2 regions of the Microbacterium sp. S308A+ genome follow, and region 1 is predicted to be linked to the other one. Evidence: predicted binding sites of a transcription regulator. Region 1 holds the regulator's gene; the other holds the start of a gene.
The links. Region 1 encodes LexA, which represses DNA repair genes until DNA is damaged. Its sites were predicted from a motif close to TCGAACANNTGTTCGA; they were not measured.
Positions count from the first base shown of each region.

Region 1 (7,344 bases):
CCGGGTTCGCCGTGCCCGCAGGCGTCAGGCTCCGGCGACATCCAGCGCCTCGGCGAGGGTGAACGCGCCGGCGTACAGGGCCTTGCCCACGATCGCGCCCTCGACGCCCAGCGGGACAAGCTCGCGGAGCGCCGCCACGTCGTCGAGGTCGGCGATGCCGCCCGACGCGACGACCGGTTTCGGGGTGCGAGAGGTGACCTCGCGGAGGAGATCCAGGTTCGGCCCGCGCAGGGTTCCGTCCTTCGTCACGTCCGTGACGACGTAGCGGCTGCAGCCGGCGTCCTCGAGGCGATCCAAGACCGTCCAGAGGTCGCCGCCCTCCTTGGTCCAGCCGCGGGCGGCGAGCGTCGTGCCGCGCACGTCGAGACCGACCGCGATCGCCTCGCCATAACGCGCGATGACGTCGGCCGCCCACTCCGGGTTCTCCAGCGCCGCGGTGCCCAGGTTGATCCGGGCCGCCCCGCTCTCCAGCGCGGCCTCCAGCGTCGCGTCGTCGCGAATGCCGCCGGAGAGCTCGACGCTCACGTGAGCAAAGCGCTTGATGACCTTGCGCAGGATCGCGGCGTTGTTGCCTCGTCCGAAGGCGGCGTCGAGATCCACGAGGTGGATCCACTCCGCTCCCTGCTCGGCCCACTCCGCCGCGGCGTCGATCGGGTCCCCATAGCTGGTCTCGGAGCCCGCCTCGCCCTGGGTGAGGCGGACAGCCTGTCCCCCCGCCACGTCCACCGCCGGAAGGAGCGTCAGGGAGGGAGCCTGTGCGAAGTCGTTCATGTCGTCCTTTGGTCGCCGACCGTTCATGCCTCGAGGGTCCTGCGCGGCACGAGAACCGACACTAGCCGCCCCCGTGCGGGCGTTCAAACCGACGTGAACCACCCCTGGCGACCATGGCGGCGTGGGGAGGCTAGAGGGATCCGATCCAATTCCGCAGAAGCTGGATGCCGGCGTCCCCCGACTTCTCCGGGTGGAACTGCGTGGCTGAGAGGGGCCCGTTCTCGACAGCGGCGAGGAAGCGACTCCCGTAGGTGCTCCAGGTGAGCGTCGGCTGTGGGAACGGCGGGATGACGTCCAGCTCCCAGGACTGCGCGGCGAAGGAGTGCACGAAGTAGAAGCGCTCATCCTCGACGCCGCGGAAGAGCACGCTCCCCGAATCCGGCTCGACGGTGTTCCAGCCCATGTGGGGAAGCACGGGAGCGTCGAGCTCGCGTACGACACCCGGCCACTCGCCCAGACCCTCCACATCCGCTCCCCGCTCGACACCGCGTGAGAACATCACCTGCATGCCGACGCAGATCCCGAGCACCGGCCGGCCTCCGGCGAGCCGGCGCTCGATCAGCTCGTCCCCCCTCTGGGCCAGAAGCGCCTCACGCACCGCCGCGAAGGCGCCCACGCCGGGGACCACCAGCCCGTCCGCCTCGAGCGCGGCGGATCGGTCGGCAGTGAGCTCGGCATCGGCGCCGGCCCGAGCGAGCGCCTTCACCGCCGAGTGGACATTGCCCGACCCGTAGTCGAAGACCGCGACGCGGGGCCTGATCACAGCGCGCCCTTGGTGGACGGCACACCCTCGATCAGCGGATCCAGAGCCTTGGCCTGCCGAAACGCACGGGCGAACGCCTTGAACTCCGCCTCCGCGATGTGGTGCGGGTCGCGGCCGCCGAGCACGCGGACGTGCACGGTCAGGCCAGCATTGAAAGCGATCGCCTCGAACGCGTGGCGGACGAGCGACCCGGTGAAGTGCCCGCCGACGAGGTGCAGTGCGAACCCGTCCGGCTCGCCGTCGTGCACGAGGTAGGGGCGCCCCGAGACGTCGACGACCGCCTGCGCGAGCGCCTCGTCAAGGGGCACGAGGGCATCGCCGTAACGCGAGATCCCCGACTTGTCGCCGAGCGCGTCGCGGATCGCCTGCCCGAGCACGATCGAGACGTCCTCGACGGTGTGGTGCGCGTCGATGTCGGTGTCGCCCGAGGCCCGCACCGTGAGGTCGGTGAGGGAGTGCTTCGCAAACGCCGTGAGGAGATGGTCGAAGAAGGGCACCGACGTGTCGATGCGGCTCCGTCCCGTGCCGTCGAGGTTCAGCTCGAGCTCGACGGTCGACTCCGAGGTCGAGCGGATGCGCGTGGCGGTGCGGGCGGTCATACGGCAGATCCTACCGAGGCGAGGGCGTCCAGGAACGCGGTCGTCTCCGCCTCGGTGCCGGCTGTGACACGCAGGTGACCGGGGATCCCGACGTCGCGGATGAGCACCCCGCGGTCATAGAGCGCACGCCAGGTCGCCGCCGGATCCGCCACATCGCCGAAGAGCACGAAGTTCGTCCATGACTCGTGCGGTGCGTAGCCGATCGCCTCGAGAGTGGCGGAGATCCGGTCGCGCTGCGCGACGATCTCGTCCACCATCGCGAGCATGGTCGGCGCGTTGCGCAACGCCGCCACGGCCGCGGCCTGGGTCAGCGCGCTCAGGTGGTACGGCAGGCGGACCAGCCGGAGCGCGTCGATGAACGCTGGATCGGCGGCGAGGTAGCCGACCCGCGCCCCGGCGAAAGCGAAGGCCTTGCTCATCGTGCGGGAGACGGCGAGGCGCGGGCGTCCTTCCAGGAGCGAGAGCGCCGACGGCGCCTCCTTCGGAGCGAACTCCTGGTATGCCTCGTCGACGACGACGATCCCTCTCGTCGTCTCGTACACGGCCTCGATCACGTCGAGTCCGAGAGGCGTGCCCGTGGGATTGTTAGGGGCGCAGAGCAGCACCACGTCGGGGTCTGCCTCGGCGATCTGCGCGACGGCATCCTCGACGATGAGCGAATAGTCCGATTGCCGTGCGCCCGCCCGCCACCGCGCACCGGTGCCCTGTGCCAGGAGCGGATACATCGAGTACGTCGGCGCGAACCCGAAGACCGTCCGCCCCGGGCCGGCGAAGGCCTGCAGGATGTGCTGAAGGACCTCGTTCGAGCCGTTGCCGGCCCAGATGCTCTCCGCTCCCAGGCCGTGCCCCAGATAGCCTGCGAACCCTTCCCGCAGTGTGGTGAACTCCCGGTCGGGGTAACGGTTGACCTCGTGCAACGCCACCGCAATGTCGTCAAGGATGTCGCTGGCGACCTGCTCCGGCACCGGGTGGGTGTTCTCGTTCACGTTGAGGGCGACCGGCAGCGGCGCCTGCGGCGCGCCGTATGGGCGCATGCCGCGGAGATCGTCGCGCAACGGGAGATCGTCGAGAGAGGCAGTCACCCTTGCCATGCTACGACGCGGAACCGTCCTTCGCCGACGCGTCGAGACGCCACGGCGCACCCCCGAGCAGGTCGCTCAGGATCCTTGGCGCAGGTTCTCTACGAAGGGCTCACCTGGCCGACGAATACTGCGCGGGAATCGAGATCTTCTGACCGATCTCCAGCGTGCCGCTCCGGATGAGGTTCAGACGGGCGATCGCGTCGACGACATCGCGGGGGTCGGCGTCGGGTGCGATCTCGGTGGCGATCGACCACAGCGAGTCCCCCGGCATGACGGTCACCGTCTGGAAGCTGGCGCCGCTCGTCTGCGTCCCCGAGGCGAGAGCCGTGCCACCGCCCAGAACCGCGAAGGCGATCGCCCCGGCCACGGGGAGGGCGACAAGCCCTGCGAGCACCCGACGGCCGCGGGCGGTGATCCGGAGTCGCGTCTTCGGAGCCGACGACGCAGAAAGGCCGGCGGCCGCGGTCTCGGCCGGGAGGACCGCCGCTCCAGCCCGCGAACGCGGGACGGAGTCGGAGAACGCGGGGGCGAGAGTGATGCTGCTCATGTCGGCTGCTCCTTGGGACGTCTGATGCGGCTGTACGCTCCCCAAAACCTCAGGGTGCGAAGCTACGTTCCGAAGATAGCTTCGAATTCGAACATCTGTCAAGCGGTGTTCGAGAGATCTTTCGACGAAGACCCGGACACGCTCGAACGGATCTTCCGATTCGGAGCCTTCCTCGGATACGGTTTCGATAACGACAGCCCACCACGGGCCACCGACATTCGAATCCGCACCGGCGGAGCAGACGGAGGAGAAGCCATGAGCGATGGCGCGACGCCCACCCCCGAGGCCTCACGCACCCGGCGTCGGAAGAACCTCAGCCCCAAGCAGATGGCGATCCTCGAGGTCATCCAGACCTCGATCGCCCGCAACGGGTACCCGCCGAGCATGCGCGAGATCGGCGACGCCGTCGGACTCAAGTCCCTCTCCAGCGTGACTCATCAGCTCGGCCAGCTCGAGCTGAGCGGATACCTCCGTCGCGACCCCGGCAAGACCCGCGCGATGGAAGTCCTCATCGACCTTCCCGGCACGGCCGGCGAGAACCCCGCCGACCTCGCGCCATCGGTCGGCGACGCCGCGCTCGTGCCGTTGGTCGGCCGGATCGCCGCAGGAATCCCGATCACCGCCGAGCAGCAGGTGGAGGAGATCTTCCCTCTCCCCCGCCAGCTCGTCGGCAAAGGCGATCTCTTCATGCTCAAGGTCTCAGGCGAGTCGATGATCGACGCGGCGATCTGCGACGGCGACTGGGTCGTGGTGCGCGCCCAGAACACCGCCGACAACGGTGAGATCGTCGCGGCGATGTTGGACGGCGAGGCGACGGTCAAGACCTTCCGACGCCGGGACGGCCACACCTGGCTGCTCCCCCGCAACTCGGCGTTCGAGCCGATCCTCGGCGACGAGGCCGTAGTCCTGGGCAAGGTCGTGGCCGTCCTCCGCGCCGTCTGAGCCTTCCGGTCAGAGTCGCGCTGTTCGGCGCCCGCGAGCTCGAGCGGCGAGGGGGCCTCACCGGCGGCCGACGCCGACGAGGCCCCCTCATCCCAGACACGGACCGGGATCAGACGACCGCGGCCACCTCCGCCCTGACGCGACGAGTGGCCTCCACGATGTTGCGCAGCGAGGCGTTCGTCTCCTCGTACCCACGCGTCTTGAGCCCGCAGTCCGGGTTCACCCAGAGCTGTCGAGTGGGGATCTCGGCGACCGCGCGCCGCAGCAGCGACTCGACCTCGTCCACGCTCGGCACGCGCGGCGAATGGATGTCGTACACGCCAGGACCGATTCCGTGGTCGAAGCCGGCGGCAGCGATGTCGGTCACCACCTCCATCCTGCTCCGGGCGGCCTCGATGGAGGTGACGTCGGCGTCGAGCGCACGGATGGCGTCGATGACCACGCCGAACTCCGAGTAGCAGAGGTGGGTATGCACCTGGGTCGCCGGCGCCGCGCCGGCGGTGGCGAGCCGGAAAGCGTCCACCGACCACCGGAGGTAGGAGGGCTGGTCCGCCTTCTTGAGCGGAAGCAGCTCGCGCAGGGCCGGCTCGTCGACCTGCACGATGCCGATGCCGGCCGCCTCCAGATCGGAGATCTCGTCACGGAGCGCAAGGGCCACCTGGTTCGCGGTCTCCGCGAGCGGCTGGTCGTCACGCACGAAGGACCAGGCGAGGATCGTCACCGGGCCGGTGAGCATCCCCTTCATCGGCTTCGTCGTGAGCGACTGCGCATAGGCGGACCAGGCCACCGTCATGGGCGCGGGCCGTGCCACGTCGCCCCAGAGGATCGACGGGCGCGTCGCCCTGGAGCCGTACGACTGCACCCAGCCGTGCTCGGTCACTTCGAAGCCATCGAGGCTCTCCGCGAAGTACTGCACCATGTCGTTGCGCTCGGGCTCGCCGTGCACCAGGACGTCGAGCCCGAGGTCCTCCTGGAGCGAGACCACGCGGGCGACCTCGTCCCGGAGGAAGCCCTCGTAGTCCTCGACGGGGATCTCGCCTCGGGTGAACCGGGCACGGGCGCGGCGGATGTCCCCGGTCTGCGGGAAGGAGCCGATGGTGGTGAGCGGAAGCGCCGGCAATCCCAGCGACTCCTGCGCCGAGACCCGTACGGCATAGTCGTCCCGGGCGAAGTCTCCGCCGCCGAGCGCGGCGGCGCGCTCCCTGACCGCTCCGTCACGCACGCCGGGGGCGCCGAGGCGATCGACGAGCGCTGCGGAGGCGGCGTCGAGCTCGGCCGTGATCGCCACGCGCCCCTCGCGGAGCCCCCGGGCCAGGGTCACGACCTGCTCCGCCTTCTGATCGGCGAAGGCGAGCCAGGAGACGAGGCGTGCTCCGAGCCTGGTCTCATCCTCGACGTCGTGCGGAACGTGCAGCAGCGAGGTCGAGGTCGCCGCCGCGACCGGAGCGCCGAGCGCTCGCAGCCGCTCGAGCGCGTCGAAGGCCGCGGCGAGGTCGCCGCGCCAGACGTTGTGCCCGTCGATCACGCCGCCGACGAGGGTCTTGCTCGCGAGACCGGCGACGACGTCCTCCGGCACTGTGCCGCGAACGAGGTCGAGACCGATCGCCTCGATCGGCGCCGCGGCGAGGACCGCGAGGTTCTCGCCGAGGGACGCGTACGGGGCTGCGACGAAGATCGACGGTCGGTCGGCGACCGCACCGAGCGCCGCATAGGCGCGTGCTGCCGCGGCGCCCAGCTCGGCGGACGGGACCGGCAGCGACTCGCTCACGAGCGCCGGCTCGTCCAGCTGCACCCACTCCGCGCCCACGGCCTTCAGCCGGCCGAGCAGCTCCGCGTAGACGGGGACCAGGTCCTCCAGCCGCGACAGCGGGGAGAAGCCACCCGGCGCCCCGTCGGCCGCTTTGGACAGCGCGAGGAAGGTGACAGGGCCTACGATGACGGGACGGGTGCGATAGCCCGCCGAGACGGCCTCCGCGGTCTCCCGCACCAGACGATCGCTCGAGAGCGAGAACGCCGTCGTCGGGGAGATCTCGGGGACGAGGTAGTGATAGTTCGTGTCGAACCACTTGGTCATCTCGAGCGGCGCCCGGTCGCCCTCGCCGCGTGCGATCGTGAAGTACGCCGGGAGGCCGATCGCGCCGTCGTCGCCACGGAGCTCCTCGAACCGCTCCGGGATCGCCCCCACCGTCACCGCCGCGTCCAGGACCTGGTCATAGAACGAGAACGACTCGGGGATCGAGGAGTCGGCGCGGCCGAGCCCCCGCGACGCCAGGCGCTCCCGGTTCGCCGCCCGCAGCGCCGCGGCGGTCGCCTCCAGCTCCTCCTCGCCGATCTGGCCAGCCCAGAAGGCCTCGACGGCCTTCTTCAGCTCGCGGCGACGCCCGATACGGGGGTAGCCGAGGATCGTGCCATCGGGGAATGCGGTCATGTCGCTCCTCATTTCTCTGGGTGTCCGGCTCTCCGCGCCTCAACGTGCCGCGGACGAGTGCAGGAGCCCCGCGTCCTCGAGGACGCGGAGGACGGTGGTGTGCTGGTTGAACGCGTAGAGGTGGACCCCGGGGGCGCCCCCCGCGACGACCTCGCGGGCGAGCGCCGCGGCGGAGGCGATCCCGATCTCCGCCCTCCCCTCGGTCGTCGGCT
Region 1 covers NZ_JBNAFT010000002.1:730,018-737,361, reverse strand. The annotation lists gene ACP15J_RS09385 (SseB family protein) at 1-41, opposite strand, end outside; gene priA (bifunctional 1-(5-phosphoribosyl)-5-((5-phosphoribosylamino)methylideneamino)imidazole-4-carboxamide isomerase/phosphoribosylanthranilate isomerase PriA) at 25-771, opposite strand; gene hisH (imidazole glycerol phosphate synthase subunit HisH) at 902-1,534, opposite strand; gene hisB (imidazoleglycerol-phosphate dehydratase HisB) at 1,531-2,133, opposite strand; gene ACP15J_RS09365 (histidinol-phosphate transaminase) at 2,130-3,224, opposite strand; gene ACP15J_RS09360 (LysM peptidoglycan-binding domain-containing protein) at 3,325-3,762, opposite strand; gene lexA (transcriptional repressor LexA) at 4,018-4,704, shown strand; gene metE (5-methyltetrahydropteroyltriglutamate--homocysteine S-methyltransferase) at 4,814-7,132, opposite strand; gene ACP15J_RS09345 (methylenetetrahydrofolate reductase) at 7,172-7,344, opposite strand, start outside.

Region 2 (7,344 bases), on a different contig from region 1:
ATCCGCTGTGCGCGGAGTCCCGTCGTGTCGGGAGCGTGGACGGGAAGACCTCCAACGACTCGAGGATCTCGACCTCGGCCTCGCCGTTGTGCCGCGCACGCTCCAGGAGACCGGGCAGCGAGCCCATGTTGTGCGTGCCGAAGACCACGTCCACCCAGGGCGCCTTGTCCAGGACCGCCTGTTTGTCCATCTGAGCGAGGCACCCGCCCACGGCGATCTGCATGCCGTCCCGCTTGTCCTTGCGGGACTTGAGGTGTCCCAGCGTCCCATAGAGCTTGCCCGCCGCGTTGTCGCGCACGGCGCAGGTGTTGATGATGACGACGTCCGCCTCGTCGCCCTCGCCCGCACGCACATACCCGGCGCTCTCCAACGATCCGGAGAGCCGCTCGGAGTCGTGGACGTTCATCTGGCACCCGAAGGTGCGCACCTCGTAGGTGCGCTGACGCCCGGCGGCATCCCGTGCCGCTGAGGAGGGCGCGATAATCGTCGGTTCACTGGCAGGACTGGTCATGATGTCAGCCATTCTACGTCGCGTTCCCGCGGATACTCCTCGCCTGCGGGCCTTCGCCGTCAGTCCTCGTCCGCGTCCTCGAAGCGGACCCGAGAACGGGCGTCCTGCACGCCACCGGTCCCGCCGAGGCCGATCCGTCCGCCGCCACGTCGCGCCTCCCGCATGGCGATCCGCGCCGCCTCCATGGCCACCCTGCCGGCATAGCCTCGACGGGCGAGCTGGCCGACGAGCCTCCGGAGAGCCGTGTCCTCGTCGAAACGGACGAGGGACGGAGCCTTCGTCCGAGCGAAATCAAGCGCGCGCTCGGCGTCGTCATCAGCCAGAGAGGAGAGCGCCGCCTCAGCGACGTCGCGGGGCACGCCCCGTTGCGCCAGCGTCCGCCCGATCGCGACCCGCCCCTGGCCTTTGCGCTCTGACCCCGCGGTGACCAGATACTCGGCCAGCGCCTGGTCGTTGAGATAGCCCCGTCCCTCGAACTCGACGATCACCTCGTCGATCCGCTCCCGCGAGACGCCCTGGCCACGCAGGAGGTCACGCGCCTCGACCGAGGAGAGCTGCTTTGCCCGCAGCCGCCGCACGAGGAGCTCCCGCGCGTCAGGATGAGACGACCGGTCTTGCTCATGAGACGCGTGGTCACGATCGGAAGGAACCCGCGATTCAGCGGGGCTCGTATGTCTCCCGATCGCTCGAAGACGGGCACGATGTGCGGGATGATCAGGCCCCGGGCCTCGGTCGTTCTCGGGATCAGCGCTCTGCGCCACGGCGTCGTGAAACGCGTCTTGACGTGAACCGCCGCGGCCGAAGAGAGGGATCACGGGGGCGAGCTCCTCCGGCTGCTCGCCCCCGTTCTCGATGCCCATCAGGCCGGACGACGCTGCGCGAGCTCGTCGCCCAGGGCCTCGGCCGGCGCCGCCGCGCCGCCCACACCCAGCTTCTGCTTGATCTGCGTCTCGATCGCGCCGGCGACGTCCGGGTTGTTGATCAGGAAGTTTCGGGCGTTCTCCTTGCCTTGGCCGAGCTGATCGCCGTCGTAGGTGTACCACGCGCCGGACTTCTTCACGATGCCGTGGTCCACACCGAAGTCGATCAGGCTGCCCTCGCGGGAGATGCCCGTGCCGTACAGGATGTCGAACTCGGCCTGCTTGAACGGCGGGGCCATCTTGTTCTTGACGACCTTGACCCTGGTCCGGTTGCCGACGGCCTCGGCACCGTCCTTCAGCGTCTCGATCCGACGGATGTCGAGCCGTACGGAGGCGTAGAACTTCAGCGCCTTGCCGCCGGCAGTGGTCTCGGGTGACCCGAAGAAGACGCCGATCTTCTCACGCAGCTGGTTGATGAAGATCGCGGTCGTCTTGGTCTGGTTGAGACCGCCGGTCAGCTTGCGGAGCGCCTGGGACATCAGCCGGGCCTGAAGCCCCACGTGCGAGTCACCCATCTCGCCCTCGATCTCGGCACGCGGCACGAGGGCCGCGACCGAGTCGATCACCACGAGGTCGATCGCCCCCGAGCGGATCAGCATGTCGGCGATCTCGAGAGCCTGCTCGCCGGTGTCAGGCTGGGACACGAGCAGCTGGTCGATGTCGACGCCGAGCTTCTTCGCATAGTCGGGGTCGAGCGCATGCTCGGCGTCGACGAAGGCAGCGATGCCGCCCGCCCGCTGCACGTTGGCGATCGCGTGCAGAGTCAGCGTGGTCTTACCAGAAGACTCCGGACCATAGATCTCGATGATGCGTCCTCGCGGCAGGCCGCCCACGCCGAGCGCGACGTCGAGCGCGATGGAGCCGGTGGGGATGACCTCGACAGGAGCGCGCTCGTCGCTGCCCAGGCGCATGACCGAGCCCTTTCCGAACTGCTTGTCGATCTGCGCGAGAGCCGATTCCAGGGCCCTTTCACGGTCTGCGGGAGATGGCATGGCGTGCTCCTTCGTGCTCGTTTCCTGCCGCCTGTAGGCTGTCGCGACGTTCCCGGCTGGGCCCGCTCTCCGACAAGGCGTATGACACCTCGGTCATGTCGACCACGGTATGAGAGGCCTCCGACATCCGGAGAAGACCTTGCAGGATCCGTGAACGACCACCCGTGGACGTCATCTGTGCAGGAGCCTACGCTCGCCATCGAACGGATTTTCGATGACACGCCGATGCGTCCGGACCTCCGTTCGAACACGCCGAACCCGCTCAGCGTCGGCGCGGCTCCAATCGGCCAGCGCCATAGCGCCGATCGGCAGGCACGTCCGTCTCCTCGCACAGCGCGAGCCAGATCTCGCGGGGAGGGACCCCCGCCGACAACGCCTCAGAAGAGGTCCGCCCGCCCAGTGCGCTCAGCACGAGGTCATCGACCAGAGAGGACGCCCGTGCGCCGAACTCGGCTTCGACGGCACGAAGGAACTCGCTACGGCGCATCCGATCAGCGGAGCGTGAGCTCGGGCTCGACCTCGGCGACCAGCTCGTCCGGCACGACATCCGGGAAGACCTGGATGCCCTCAAGCACCGAGATCCGGTCGCCGACCTCGCGCATGATCGTCGAGATGGGGACGTCGAGCGCGTCCGCGACGGACGCGAGGATCTCGCTGGACGCCTCTTTCTGCCCGCGCTCGACCTCACTGAGATAACCGAGGGCAACCGAGGCCTTGCTCGCCACCTGGCGCAGCGTGCGACCCTTCTGCAGGCGGAAGTCCCGCAGCACGTCGCCGATCTCCTGTCGTACAAGGATCATCGGAACCCCCTCTCCTCATCGTCCGGCCGGACGCTTCTGCCCGATCGGATGGTCAGTCTAACCCGACCCGCTGGCATCGAATCTAGTTTTTCATCCTGTGCTTTGAATGTGAGCACACTGGACTCAACTTCGGAGCGGAGGGTGTTATTCCCCGTCCTCCGAGATCCACTCGCGCAGATACGACAGCGCCGCCGAGACGGCCTCAGCCCTGATCGCAGCGCGGTCCCCCTCGAAGCGGAACGCTCTGCTCTCCTGACGGTCTCCGCGGCTCACTCCGATGTGGACCGTGCCGATCGGAGCCCCGTCCTGCATCGTCGGGCCCGCGACCCCGGTGGTCGAGACGCCGACCTCGGCCTCCCCGCCCTCTACCGTCAAGGCCTTGCGCGCGCCACGAGCCATCTGGCGCGCCACCTCGCCGTCGACCGGTCCTCGCTCGGCCAGGAGGCGCGCATCGACGCCGAGGAGGGTCTGCTTGACCGGCGTGGCATAGGCGATCACGGCGCCGCGAAACACATCCGAGGCCCCGGGAACCGTGACCAACGCGGCGGAGAGCGCTCCCCCGGTCAGCGATTCGGCGACCGCGAGGTGCAGTCCGCGATGGCGGAGCAACGCCAGAAGCTCCTCCGCCTGGTCGGTCACGATGCGCGCCGCTCCTTCCGCGCCCCGCGCATCTGCGCCGCGACATAGTCGACGCCGCTCGCGACGGTCAGCACCAGCACGACGATCATGAGGACGAACGTCACGAGCGTCCACGGGCCGAGGCCGATCAGCACGTGCAGCGGCAGCAGCACCCACCCCAGAGCGACCCCCTGGACGGCGGTCTTCAGCTTTCCCATCCAGGCGGCGGCGACCACGTGCTCCTTGGCGACCACGAGGCGATGGACCGTGATGCCCCACTCCCGGAGGAGGATGACGCCGACGATCCACCAGGAGACCTCGTCGAGGATGGCCAGGCCGATGAAGCCCGCCCCCGTGAGGAGCTTGTCGGCGATCGGGTCCCAGAGCTTTCCGAAGTCGCTGACGAGATCGTAGCGGCGCGCGAGGTACCCGTCGACCCAGTCGGTCGAGATCGCGAGGATGAACAGGGCAGCCGCGGTCCAGCGCAGCGCAGGCTGGCCCAGGCCATACGTGCCGCCCAGGAACAGCAGCACGAAGAAGACGACCGCGAGCGGGATCCGAGCGATCGTGATCGCGTTGGGGAGCTGTCTCGGGATGGCCATCAGTCGCGTCCCGTCAGACCCCAGGCGTCCTCATCGCCCTCAGCCTCGACGACGGGAAGTCCCCGAAACTGCGCCTCGATCGCATCCGCCCCGTACGGATCGGCGGAGGAGGCGGCCGCGGCAGCCGCACCCGACGAAGGGGCGGCACCGGCCGAGGGGCCGCCCGAGGGCGGATCCTCGCCACGGAGCTTGGCCATGACCGACGGCAGCTGCTCGGCGGTGACGAGCACGTCTCGCGCCTTCGACCCCTCCGAGGGACCGACGATCTCACGCGACTCCAGGAGATCCATGAGGCGCCCTGCCTTGGCGAACCCGACACGGAGCTTCCGTTGCAGCATCGAGGTGGACCCGAACTGCGTCGAGACGACGAGCTCGGCAGCGGCCAGCAGGAGCTCGAGGTCGTCGCCGATGTCCTCGTCGACCTCTTTCTTCGCCGGGGCCATGGCCTCCTGCACGTCCGGACGGTATTCCGGCCGCGCCTGGGCAGTGACATGCTTCACGACCGCGTCGATCTCGTCCTCCTGCACCCATGCGCCTTGGAGGCGGAAGGGCTTGGAGGAGCCCATCGGTGAGAACAGCGCGTCTCCTTGGCCGATGAGCTTGTCGGCGCCGGGGCTGTCCAGGATCACGCGGCTGTCCGTGACGCTCGTGACCGCGAACGCGAGACGTGAGGGCACGTTGGCCTTGATGAGGCCGGTGACCACGTCGACGCTCGGCCGCTGCGTGGCGAGGACCAGATGGATGCCGCTCGCTCGCGCGAGCTGGGTGATCCGCACGATCGAGTCCTCGACGTCGCGCGGGGCGACCATCATGAGGTCGGCGAGCTCGTCGACCACGACGAGGAGATAGGGATAGGGCTTGAGCACGCGTTCGCTGCCCGGCGGGACCTCGACCTCGCCCGCGCGCACGGCGCGGTTGAAGTCGTCGATGTGACGGAAGCCGAACGACGCGAGGTCGTCGTACCGCATGTCCATCTCCTTCACGACCCACTGGAGCGCCTCGGCCGCCTTCTTGGGGTTCGTGATGATGGGGGTGATGAGATGCGGCACGCCGGCGTAGCTGGTGAGCTCCACCCGTTTCGGATCGATGAGCACCATGCGCACGTCGGCGGGGCGTGCCCGCATCAGCAGGCTCGTGATCATCGAGTTGACGAAGCTGGACTTCCCCGACCCGGTCGACCCGGCGACCAGCAGGTGCGGCATCTTGGCCAGGTTCGCGACGACGAAATTGCCGCCCACGTCCTTGCCGACGCCGATCGTGAGCGGGTGGGTGCTCTTCTGCGCTGCGGGAGAGCGCAGAACGTCACCGAGCGAGACCGTCTCCCGGTCCGCGTTGGGGATCTCGATGCCGATCGCGCTCTTGCCCGGGATCGGCGAGAGGATCCGCACATCGTTGGAGGCGACGGCATAGGCGATGTTGTTGGCGAGCTGCGTGATCTTCTCGACCTTGACGCCGTGCCCGACCTCGACCTCGTACTGCGTGACGGTCGGCCCCCGAGAGAAGCCGGTGACCTTGGCGTCGACCTTGAACTGCGTCAGCACGCTCGTGATCTGCTCGACGACGCGGTCGTTCGCCTCCGAGCGCGCAACCGACGGCGGCCCTGCGCTGAGCACGCCCGGCGACGGAAGGATGTAGGGCGCGACCGGAGCCTGCGGCCCTCGCTCCCCCGGCCCATCGGTGCCGAAGCCGTCGAACCCAGGCAGCTCGGGGAGCTCCCCCGTGTCCGCGCCGTCGTCGAGGAGCGCGGTGGTCTGCTGCTCGGCGAGCCCGTCGGTCATCGACTGGAGGTCGGACAGGACCTCGGTCGCGGCGTCATAGGGGTCGTCATCGCGGATGACGGCCTGATCGTATGCGGGCGTCTGGTCGGCCGGCCCCGCGACCGGCAGCAGCTCGGTGAGATCCTGCGACCCCAGCGTGCTCGCCTCGCCCGGATCCTCCTCGCGGCCCGTCTTGTTGCGCCGCCACCAGGGCAGCGTGTCGTCCTTCTCCTCGCGCTCCTGAGCCTGATCGGACGAAGCGTCGGCGCCCTTCGGCACGCGCTCGGCGTCGAACATCCAGGCGTAGAGATCACCGAGGCGGGAGCCGATCCGATTCGGTGGCGTCTTGGTGAGGATGAGGACGGCGAGGACCGCCAGCAGCGAGAGCACGACGTAGGCGACGACCGAGGTCAGATAGCTCAGCGGCTGCCCCAGCAGCCATCCGAACAGACCGCCCGCCCGGCTCAGCGCCTCGATGCCCTGTTGCGGCTGCGGAAGACCGCCGGCGACATGGCAGAAGCCCGCCAGGGTCATGACGAACAGTCCGAAACCGATCCCGATCCGCCCGTTGTCGTGCACGGAGGACGGATGCCGGAAGAGCCACCCGGCGAGGAACAGGAGCAGCACCGGCAGGATGAAGGCGGTACGGCCGACGAGCGCGCCGAACGTGTAGGCGCTGATCCTGGTTGCGACCTCGTTGTTGATGAAGAACCACTCGTTCACGGCGCCGGCGACGGCCAGCAGCACCAACAGGAACGGGAAGCCGTCGCGACGCTGATCCTTCTCGAGGGTCTCGGGGCCGAACGCCCGGAAGAGACCCCCCACGCCGTGCGCGAGCCCGCCCCAGGCGCGCATGATCACCGGGGGCTTCTCGACCTCGTCGATGTACTTCTTGGGCGCGGCGGCGCTTCGGCGCTTCGGCGCGGATGCGGAACCCGAGCCGGAGCGAGAGCGCGTCGAGGACTTCTCGGCCGACCCGCCGCTCTTGGTCGCACTCGTACTCCTGGGCATACTCCCACGCTACGGCCGGAGGACGACATTCCCCCGTAATGACGCGGGCGTACGCGAACTCGGCCGCGGGATCGTCCTCGCTCGGGCGCTCAGGCCTCGATCACGAGGGGGACGATCATCGGCCGACGACGCA
Region 2 covers NZ_JBNAFT010000001.1:692,210-699,553, forward strand. The annotation lists gene miaB (tRNA (N6-isopentenyl adenosine(37)-C2)-methylthiotransferase MiaB) at 1-511, opposite strand, end outside; gene ACP15J_RS03280 (regulatory protein RecX) at 571-1,089, opposite strand; gene recA (recombinase RecA) at 1,371-2,423, opposite strand; gene ACP15J_RS03290 (DUF3046 domain-containing protein) at 2,686-2,910, opposite strand; gene ACP15J_RS03295 (helix-turn-helix domain-containing protein) at 2,915-3,223, opposite strand; gene ACP15J_RS03300 (CinA family protein) at 3,368-3,862, opposite strand; gene pgsA (CDP-diacylglycerol--glycerol-3-phosphate 3-phosphatidyltransferase) at 3,859-4,443, opposite strand; gene ACP15J_RS03310 (DNA translocase FtsK) at 4,443-7,211, opposite strand; gene ACP15J_RS03315 (ribonuclease J) at 7,301-7,344, opposite strand, start outside.
Region 2: recA (recombinase RecA) is a predicted target of LexA. The motif match lies at 2,623-2,638, and genes of this name have one in related genera.